One region of the Silvimonas sp. JCM 19000 genome, then DNA from elsewhere that is predicted to be linked to it. Evidence: predicted binding sites of a transcription regulator. Region 1 holds the regulator's gene; the other holds the start of a gene.
What was found. Region 1 encodes sigma-54, which starts transcription at its own class of promoters, with help from an activator protein. Its sites were predicted from a motif close to CTGGCACGCTTCATGCTT; they were not measured.
Positions count from the first base shown of each region.

Region 2: the regulator sigma-54 is predicted to act here: its motif matches at 2,417-2,434, upstream of ACYQ1A_RS08650 (pilin).

Region 1 is NZ_BAAIHC010000006.1:186,871-192,120, forward strand. It holds gene ACYQ1A_RS08125 (KdsC family phosphatase) at 1-6, shown strand, start outside; gene lptC (LPS export ABC transporter periplasmic protein LptC) at 15-584, shown strand; gene lptA (lipopolysaccharide transport periplasmic protein LptA) at 589-1,116, shown strand; gene lptB (LPS export ABC transporter ATP-binding protein) at 1,113-1,865, shown strand; gene ACYQ1A_RS08145 (RNA polymerase factor sigma-54) at 1,927-3,330, shown strand; gene hpf (ribosome hibernation-promoting factor, HPF/YfiA family) at 3,387-3,725, shown strand; gene ptsN (PTS IIA-like nitrogen regulatory protein PtsN) at 4,029-4,502, shown strand; gene hprK (HPr(Ser) kinase/phosphatase) at 4,483-5,250, shown strand, end outside.
Region 2 is NZ_BAAIHC010000007.1:80,236-85,485, reverse strand. It holds gene ACYQ1A_RS08665 (anaerobic ribonucleoside-triphosphate reductase activating protein) at 7-714, shown strand; gene ACYQ1A_RS08660 (NAD(P)H-dependent flavin oxidoreductase) at 831-1,994, shown strand; tRNA gene ACYQ1A_RS08655 (tRNA-Thr) at 2,268-2,343, opposite strand; gene ACYQ1A_RS08650 (pilin) at 2,488-2,970, shown strand; gene ACYQ1A_RS08645 (hypothetical protein) at 3,121-5,070, shown strand; gene ACYQ1A_RS08640 (GtrA family protein) at 5,067-5,250, shown strand, end outside.

The DNA of each region.
Region 1 (5,250 bases):
CGCTAAGGGTTTCCGTGTCACAACGCCTTTTGCCTTTGGTGATGATCGTCATGCTGGGCTTGCTGGTGTGGCTGCTCAACAGCGCCGCGTCCTTGCCCGCACTGGAACATCTGAACCGCAATAACGAGCCCGACCTGATCGTGCAGCAAACGCACAGCGTGCGCTTTAACGAAGCGGGCCAGCCGTTCGAGCGGCTGGATGCCGACCGCGTGCGCCATATCACCGAAGATGACGTGGCCTGGTTCGACAACCCGCACTTTACCTATGCGCTGCCGGGCAAGCCGCGGATGGATCTGGTGACGTCGCAGGCACAGTCCATCAACAAGGGCGAAAAACTGTGGATGCCGGATACCGCCGTGCTGACGCGGCAGCCTGATGAACAACATGCCAAACTCATCATTACCGGACGTCAGGTCTGGTTTGCCCCGACCCCGGGTCTGATCTGGTCCGACGCCGAAGTGGTGGCCGATATGGGCACCTCCCGCGCCAGTGGTGTGGGTTTCTCGGCGGACACCCAGAAGCAGACCGTTACTCTTAAATCGAAAGTGAGCACCATTTATGATCCACCGAAGCGCACTCGCTAGCCTTTTGATCGCAAGTCTGTTGCTGGCGAGCGGCCTCGCACACGCGGCCAAGGCTGACCGCGAAGAAAAAATCCACATCCAGGCGGATCAGGGCAATTTCGACCAGAAAACCAATACCGGCGTTTACATCGGCAATGTGATCGTGACGCAAGGCAGTATGGTGCTGCGTTCGGACAAGCTGACCATCCGCCAGGACGCCGACGGCAATCAGTTTTCGCAAGGCCAGGGCAATCCGGTCAAGTTCCGCGAGCGCGGCGATGATGGCACCTGGATTACCGCTGAAGCACTGCGTTATGACTACAACGGCCAGACCGGCCTGCTGACGCTGATCGACAAAGCCAATGTGCACAAGGATCAGGATGAAGTGATCGGCGACATCATCACTTACAACCTCAACACCGATCAGTACGAAGCCAAAACCACAGGCAAGAGCGGCGGTCGCGTCAACATCACGATCACGCCCAAGAAAAAAGCCAGCGCGCCCGCTGCGGCAGCACGCCCGGCCGCCACCAGCGCCAGTGAGGCCCAATGACCACCGCAATCCAGGCTGATAACGCGCCGCTTTCGCTCAGTGCCAAGGGCCTGATGAAACGGTATCGCAAACGCACCGTGGTACGCGATGTAACCATCGAAGTCGCCGCGGGCGAAGTGGTTGGCTTGCTTGGCCCGAACGGGGCGGGCAAGACCACCAGCTTTTATATGATCGTGGGCATGGTCGCCATGGACGGCGGCGAGATACGCCTGAACGGCCAGGACATCGGCCATATGGCGATGCACGAACGCGCCCAACTGGGCCTGGGCTATCTGCCGCAAGAGGCATCGATTTTCCGCAAGATGACGGTGGCGCAGAACGTGCTGTCGGTGCTGGAACTGCATATCAAGGACAGCACAGAACGCAATGCCAGGCTGGATGAATTGTTGCAGGAACTGCACATCAGCCACCTGCGCGACAACCCGGCCATGAGCCTGTCCGGGGGCGAGCGCCGTCGCGCCGAAATTGCCCGCGCATTGGCCGCTAACCCGCGGTTTATCTTGCTGGACGAGCCGTTTGCCGGGGTCGACCCGATTGCCGTGATGGACATCCAGCGCATCATTGCCTACCTGCGGGACAGGGGTATTGGTGTATTGATCACCGATCACAACGTGCGTGAGACTCTTGGCATCTGCGATCGCGCCTATATCATTTCCGAAGGCGCGGTGATGGCCTCGGGCCACCCCGCAGAAATCGTCACCAACGAACAAGTGCGCAAGGTTTATCTGGGCGAACACTTCCGCATGTAATTGCCAGACTCGACATCATGCAGCGCGATCTTCTACTCATTACTGCTTATCACAAGGTCGCATGAAGCAATCCTTGCAACTGCGGCTGTCGCAGCAGCTCAATCTGACGCCCCAACTGCAGCAATCGATCAAATTGCTGCAGCTTTCCACGCTCGATTTCCAGCAGGAAATCGACCGCTATCTGCTGGAAAACCCGCTGTTGGAGCACGACAACGGCAGCAGCGGCGACGCCCCGGCCGAGGGCAATACTGAATCCAGCAACGACGATCAACGCGATTACAACGACGACCACGGCGACGGCGAAAACTGGGGCTCTGGCAGCGGCACGCGCGGCAACGGCGACGATGACGACGACTTTGATCCCACCACGCAAGTGGCGCGCGAAATCACGCTGCGCGAGCATTTGCTGGAACAAGCAGGCGTGCTGCACCTGCCGCCGCGAGACCACGCTGCGCTGGCCTTCCTGATCGATGCACTCGATGACGAAGGCCTGCTGCCGATCGACCTCGAAGAATTGCTGGAACAAATTCCAGCCGAGATCGTCACTCAGTTAGAGCTTGAAGTGGATGACCTGGCGGTAGCGCTGGCGCGGCTCAAGCAAATGGAACCGGTCGGCGTGGGCGCGCGTGGTACGGCCGAGGCGCTGCTGATGCAACTGCGCTTGTTGCCCGACAGTGCGGCCAGACAACTGGCGCAAGTGATCGTGGCGCAGCATCTCGATTTACTCGCGGCCCGCGACTACACTAAGTTAAAACGATTACTGAAATGTGACGACGCGGCGCTTAAAGCCGCACAAGGCGTCATTACCTCGCTCAATCCCCGGCCCGCCGCACAGTGGGCTGCCTTGACGCCGCGGTATGTGGTGCCTGATGTCCTGGTACAGAAATACAAAGGTCAGTGGACGGTCCGGCTTAATCCGTCAGCCATGCCCCGGCTGCGATTGAACCAGGTTTATGCAGATATCCTGCAGCGCAGTGAAGGCGGTGTCCTGGCTCGGGAACTGCAAGAAGCCAAATGGCTCGTAAAGAGTGTGCAGCAGCGGTTTGAAACCATTTTGCGCGTGGCACAGGCCATCGTAGAACGCCAACGCGCTTTTTTTGAACACGGTGAAGTGGCCATGCGGCCACTGGTATTGCGCGATATCGCCGAAGTGCTTGATCTGCACGAATCGACGGTGTCTCGGGTAACGACGCAGAAGTACATGATGACCCCACGCGGGTTGCTGGAATTCAAGTATTTCTTTGGTAGTCATGTGGAAACGGAGGCGGGCGGCGAGTGCTCCGCGACAGCCATCAAAGCGCTGATCCGCCAGATGATCAACAACGAGGACAAGACCAGGCCGTTATCAGACAGCGCCATTGCGGAGGCGCTGTCAGGGCAAGGGATCGTGGTTGCGCGACGAACCGTTGCCAAGTACCGGGAGGGGATGAACGTACCCCCTGTCAATCTGCGCAAAAACCTGTAGCTGCGCCTGTCTCTGGGCGGGCTACGGACCAGTGGCTTAACCAGAAGGAGATCGCCATGAACCTCAACATTAGCGGACATCACCTCGAAGTGACCCCCGCCATCCGGGACTACATCACCAGCAAGCTTGACCGGGTAACGCGGCATTTCGACCAGGTGGTAGACGTGAGCGCGATTCTCTCTGTAGAAAAACTACAGCAGAAGGCCGACGTGACCGTTCACGTACGCGGAAAAGATATTCATGTTGAGGCAGTCGACAAAGACATGTACGCCGCCATTGATTTGCTGGTCGACAAACTCGACCGCCAGATCGTCAAGCACAAGGAGTGTCTGATGGACCATCGCGGTGACAGCATCAAACGGCAGCAGACGGCTGAAGAACCGGATGAAGTGTGATTCAGTAAGCCACTAAGCGCGGCGTGCGCTTGACGCAACGGACGGGAACCATTATCTATGGTTCCCGTTTTTCATTATTAAACACCGCTGTACAATTGCCGACGTGGCGCTCTGGCCCTGCTTTTGTACACGCTGTTTTCTGATGCAGCACCCACCCTGATTTGCTGCAGCGCATAAATAAATGCTGCGCTAAAATCGGGACGAAACTTTCGCGCGGCGGACCGGCTAATCCGATTCCCCGCAATTTGCCGCACCAGGCCGGTCATCCACCGGCGCCGCGGCACGACGAATCGGCAAAATCCTATGAGCCTGATTTCCAGAATTCTGCCTGCCAGCAATCTGTTTTTAGACATGGATGTCGGCAGCAAGAAACGCGTTTTTGAACAGGTGGGTATCCTGTTTGAAAACAGCCATGCCATTGCACGCAGTGTCGTGTTCGATAGCCTGTTTGCGCGTGAGAAACTTGGTTCAACCGGGCTGGGCCAGGCCGTCGCTATTCCACACGGCCGGATCAAAGGCCTCAAAGAAGCCAGCGGCGCGTTTATCCGGCTTAAATCGCCGATTCCATTCGATGCGCCCGACGGCAAACCGGTGAGCCTGATTTTTGTATTGCTGGTGCCAGCCAATGCAACCGATCTGCATTTGCAGATTTTGTCTGAGCTGGCGCAATTGTTCTCTGATAAAACCGTGCGCGAACAACTGGCAGAAGTCACCGACGTACAGGCCGCGTGGAAATTGATTACGACGTGGGAGCCGTATGCCGCAGATTACCGTTAGACAACTGTTCATCGATAACGCGGAAAAACTCCGGCTGACCTGGGTTGCGGGTCAATCCGGTGCCAATAATCTGTTAACCAACGATGCCGCCGAGCAAAAGCCGCGGCTGGCTCTGGTGGGGCATTTGAACTTCATCCACCCCAATCGGGTGCAGGTGCTGGGCATTGCCGAAGTGAATTACTTTCAGGGCCTGAGCCCTGATGCGCAAAAAGAATCGGTACAACGTCTGTTTGCCAATGAAATGGCGCTGATGGTGGTGGCCAATAGCCAACCCGTACCCGAGGCATTAAAAGAAGGCGCCGAGCGCCATCATGTGCCCTTGCTGACGTCCAGCGAGCAATCGCCGTATTTGATGGATGTGTTGCGCTATTACTTATCCAAGGCGCTGGCGGTCTCAACCCATTTGCACGGCGTATTTCTGGACGTGCTTGAAGTGGGCGTATTACTCACCGGTGAATCATCGATGGGTAAAAGCGAATTGGCGCTGGAATTGATTTCGCGTGGCCACGGCCTGGTGGCCGATGATGTGGTCGAGGTTTATCGCACCAACCCCGAAATGCTCGAAGGCCGCTGTCCGCCCATGCTGCGCGATTTTCTGGAAGTGCGCGGGATTGGCGTGCTGAATATCCGCACTATTTTTGGCGAAACCGCAGTCCGCCCCAAAAAGACCCTCAAATTGATCGTGCATCTGGCTAAAGCCGGAGGCGAAACGCTGGCGCCGATTGATCGCTTGCAAATGCAGGCCGCC
Region 2 (5,250 bases), on a different contig from region 1:
AGCGCCATGACTATGACTGCGCAAACCAGGCAACCCGTAATCGGCGGACTGATCCCGTTTTCCAGCGTGGATTACCCCGGCAAGCTGGCGTGCGTGGTCTTTCTGGCTGGCTGCCCATGGCGCTGCAGTTATTGCCACAATCCGCATCTGCTCAGCCGTAAACGCCATGCGGGCGCGCCAGGTTGGGCCGATACCCTGCTCTGGCTGCGAACACGGCTGCATTTGCTGGATGCGGTCGTGTTTTCCGGCGGCGAACCCTTGAGCGAGCCTACCCTGCCGCGCCTGCTGGCCGACGTTAAAGCGCTGGGCATGAAAACTGCGCTGCACACCGGCGGCGCGTGGCCGGACAGGCTGACGCAGTGCCTGCCCTTGCTGGACTGGGTGGGCTTTGATGTCAAAGCGCCGTTCGCCGATTACAAACAGATCACGCACAAACTGGATAGCGGCGCGCAAGCACGCGTGTCGCTAACGCGTTTGATCGAAAGCGGTGTGGATTACGAATGCCGCACCACCTTTCATCCCGACCTGCTCAGCACCGAACAATTGCGGCGTCTGGCTACCACGCTGGCGGTGCAGGGCGTGCAGCATTTTGCGCTGCAACCCTACCGTGCCAACGGTTGTGGCCAGTCTTTGCCGCTGACCAAGGCCTGGCCCGAGGCCCGCTTTATGGCTGAAATGGGCAGCTTGTTTCCGCACTTCAGCGTGCGCGGATAACGTGAATATTTTTGACAGCATCATCTTCGCTAAGCCGTTTTGATCTTTATCAAGAATTGCGCGGAGCGAAACCGGCAGACTCGCGGCTCTTAATCTTCTCGCCAAAGGCCGCTTCCATGCTCAACCATCGCTTTAATCCCCTGCTGATCAAGGGCAAATCTTTGCTCCCGGTCGTTCAGGGCGGCATGGGCGTGGGCGTCTCCGCGCACAAGCTGGCGGGCGCCGTCGCAGCATTGGGCGCCGTCGGAACACTGGCTTCGGTGGATTTGCGCCACCATCACCCGGATTTGCTGGCACAAAGCAAAGACATCAAAGACCAGGCCGGGCTGGATGCCATCAACTTTGTCGCCCTCGATCGCGAAATCAAACTGGCGCAGCAAACCGCAGCCGGCAACGGCATGTTGGCAGTGAACGTGATGAAGGCCGTGACTTCGAACGAAGGCTATGTACGCCAGGCCTGCGAATCTGGCGCCGACGCCATCGTCATGGGCGCGGGCCTGCCGCTGGACCTGCCCGAGATTACCTCTGCTTTTCCGCACATCGCGCTGATTCCTATCCTGTCCGATAGCCGCGGCATCGCCGTCATCCTGAAGAAGTGGATCAAAAAGAACCGCCTGCCTGACGCCATCGTGATCGAGCATCCGGCCCACGCGGGCGGCCACCTCGGCGCGACGCGCATCGACGATATCAACAATCCCAAATTTGAATTTGATCGGGTACTGGCTGAAACCCATCAGGTATTCCGCGATCTGCAACTGGCAGAACGCCAGGTACCGCTGATTGTGGCTGGCGGCATCAATCAACACGCGCAGGTGGCGCATTACCTCGAGAATGGCGCCAGCGCGGTCCAGCTCGGCACCGCTTTTGCCGTAACGCAGGAAGGCGATGCGCACGAGAACTTCAAACAAGTACTGGCCAATGCCGGGCCCGACGATATCGTCGAGTTTATGAGCGTGGCTGGCTTGCCCGCCCGCGCCGTGCTCACGCCCTGGCTAAAGAACTACATCAACCGCGAGGCACGCCTGCAATCCAACGCCAAAGCTGACCCCGGCCGCTGCACGCAAGGCATGAATTGTTTGTCGGTATGCGGGTTGCGCGACGGCCTGGCCAAGGTCGGGCAGTTCTGCATCGACCTCAAGCTGGCGGCGGCCATGCGCGGCGAAGTGGCGCGTGGCTTGTTCTTCCGTGGCGCTGATCCATTGCCCTTCGGCGCCGCGATCCGGCCGGTACGCGAGCTGATCGACTATCTTTTGACGGGCAAACAGCCCGCCATCGCTTGAGCGCCCACGTTTTCTGACAATTTTTGAAGTCGACGGGTGACGAAATTCGTCACTTGAGACGCAAAAAGGCCAGCTTGCGCATGCAGCTGGCCTTTTTGCTGGAAAGCTTACGCCGCCTTTAGTCAGCGACAGGCGTGCGGCATTATCGACAAACGCAATATTCGCATATTGAACGAACGGCCAGGATGACCGGTCGCCAGGTCGGCCGCCATCGCCGCGACGCCAAAACAAAAGGGGCCAGACCGCAGTCTGACCCCTTTTGTTTACTAGCTTTGGTGCCGTTGAAGTGAATCGAACACTCGACCTACTGATTACGAATCAGTTGCTCTACCAACTGAGCTACAACGGCAAGAGCCGCGATTATACGTAATCTCGGGCAAAGCGCAAACCTGCGTCTGGCTGCGCCAGGCGTACGCCAGACGATGGCACAGCTTTTGCTAATATTTGTCGGCGCGGTGCTACCGCACACCACCAATATTTGGAGAGTTCAAAAATGAAACGCATGCAAAAGGGTTTTACCCTGATTGAATTGATGATCGTGGTTGCGATCATCGGTATCCTGGCTGCCGTGGCTATCCCGGCTTACCAGAACTACATCATCCGCGCCAAGGTTACTGAAGGTCTGGGTCTGGGCGATGCAGCCAAGACTGTGGTTGCTGACAATGCTGCTAACGGTTCCAGCGCATTCGATCTGGGCTATCAAATTCCTGGCTCTACCGCTAACGTGACCTCGGTGACCGTTTCGAGCAGCACCGGCGAAGTTGGCATCGTCTACACGGCGACTGCAGGCAGCGGTAACCTGTATCTGGTGCCTTACTACAAAAATAGCAGCGCAGCCAATACTGCTCTGGCTACCGGCACTATCCCGACTGATGCTGTTCAGTGGGATTGCAGCGCGGTTGGTCACACCAACAAGATTAGCGGTTCGTCGCAAGGTACCTTGCCGGCCAAGTACGCCCCGGCCGTCTGCCGCTAATATCCCGAAGCGGATAATGCTTTGCATGATCCGCCCGCAGAAAGCCCTCACCCTTGGGTGGGGGCTTTTTTAGTTAGTGCGTACGTACACGTAATTCTCATTTCGATATCATCGAGCGCTCATCTCGGTATTGCCGCCGGAGCTGTACTGTTGAAAACCGACTTTCCCTCGCCTGATGCTCCCCTCTCCGCGCGTATCCTGGCTTTCTGCAAGAACAATCCGGCCGTATTACTCAGTTTTCTGTTCCTGGTCTGGATAACATCCAATCCGTGGCTGGGCTATTGGCACGATGGCATGTTGTATCTTGGCCAGGCGCTGCACCGGCTTTATCCGCAGAACTACGCAACCGATGCGTTCTTCATGTTCGGCTCACAAGACGACTACACACTTTTCACGCCGATTTTTGCATTTGCAATCAAAAAGCTGGGGCTGGGCGCAGCAGGCCAGGTATTGATATTCCTCGCCCATACGCTGTGGTTTGTAGTTATTGTGATGTTCTTCAAGCGCATTGTCGGACCACTGTGGGCCGCCGCCGTTGCGGTTTGCGCGATACTTGTTCTGCCACCGTATTACAGCGGACAGAATTCGTTCTGGTATAGCGAGCCATTCCTTACGGCACGTAGTTTTGCTGAGCCGTTGGTTTTGTTCGCGCTTTATTCGTTATTCCAGCGCCGGATGTGGGCCGCCGCGGGCGGTCTGATACTCGCGTTCTGCTGCCATCCATTGATGGCGCTGTCTGGTCTCATAGTTTGTTATATCTATTTTCTGATTGATCCGCCTTTCGTACGGGCAAGAGCTGCTGGACTGCTGCTCGCGCTTCTGGGGGTGCTGGCGGCAGCGGCCCTTTCTGCGTTCCACGTGGGGCCCTTTGCTGATCTTTTCCGCACCTACGATCCTGGCTGGTTCAGCATCCTCAAAGTTTTTAACAACAATCTGTTTTTGACGAGCTGGCAGGACCACGACTGGTTGCCAAAGCTAGGTGTATTGGCTTTGTCCGTTTTGTTCTGGCGCTATGCAACAGATGAACGCTCGCGTCGACTTGTGCTTGCCTTGGTCATAGCAGCCGTTGCAGGCCCTCTGGCGGGCTTCGTGCTGGGTGAACGGCTCCATAGTGTCCTCGCAATGTCGCTGCAACTCTGGCGCACCTTATGGTTATTCCAGCTTTTGATCCCCGGCTTCGTACTGGGATGGATTGCATGTCAAGGCAGGCAGTTGCCGCCTACCGCACGCTGGTCCGCCGGTCTGTGCATTCTGACAATCGAAATGCAAAGCTCCCTCGCTGCATTTCCGGTGGTCGCCCTTGCCGTAGCACTCGCGTTCTTGAGAGAGACATCAGTTCGGCCAGGCATGGTCCGGCTGATCAATATCCTGCTATTGGTTATCGTAGGCACGGCCATCGCCAATCGCTCCATCCTTGATTCGCTGTTTTTGGCACAGCAATTTGCGCATACGCAATATCAGTTGTTGTACCTGCGACCTTTAGTCGTTCTTTTGGGTCTTTGCGTTTTTGTTGTCGCTGCATGGATTAACCGATGGCAGTTCAGCATTGCAATCATTGCGGTGTGCATGCTTGGTTGCGCCACAACATGGGACCGCCGCTCAGAAGATGACCGCTTATTCGAAAGTAACGTTTTCAATAACCCGATCAGCGAACAGATTCCCGCGGGTGATGTGGTATTCATGAACACGTTTAAGCCCATGCCTTGGGAAATTTTGAACCGCGCCACTTACACAAATCCAATGTTGGGTGCGGCCGTTCTGTTCAGGAAAGACTACGCAAACGAATACGCAATGCGCTTTACCCGCTCTGAGCAGTATCACCTGAGGCAAGGCTGCGAATTCAGCCATTGGGTGCGAGGCCTTTGTGCAGATTCAGTGCATACCATTAATCAGGAAACCTGCCGGATGGACCCCCGCATCGACTGGATCGTCACTGGAGTTAAAAGTGATTTGCCAGCGGCAGCGCATTGGTCATTTAATTCACCGGTGTATCCCGATGGCCTCTACCTTTACAGCTGCAAGGTCTGGTCGAAACTGCCATACCAGCACGTCGCCCCTTTCCTTAGTAAAGGGCCAGCCCAGCGGCAGGTAGAACCATGAAGTCGTCGAAGTCTGCGCTGCACTCGCTTCTGCGCCAGTTCCTCGGCTACATCGGCATCGGCGGCATCGCCTTTGTCTGCGACTTCGCCATGCTCACGCTGGTGGTCAAAGCATTGCACGGCAGCGTGTTGCTGGGTGCCACTGCAGGCTTTGTCGTGGGCGCCATCGTCAATTACGCCC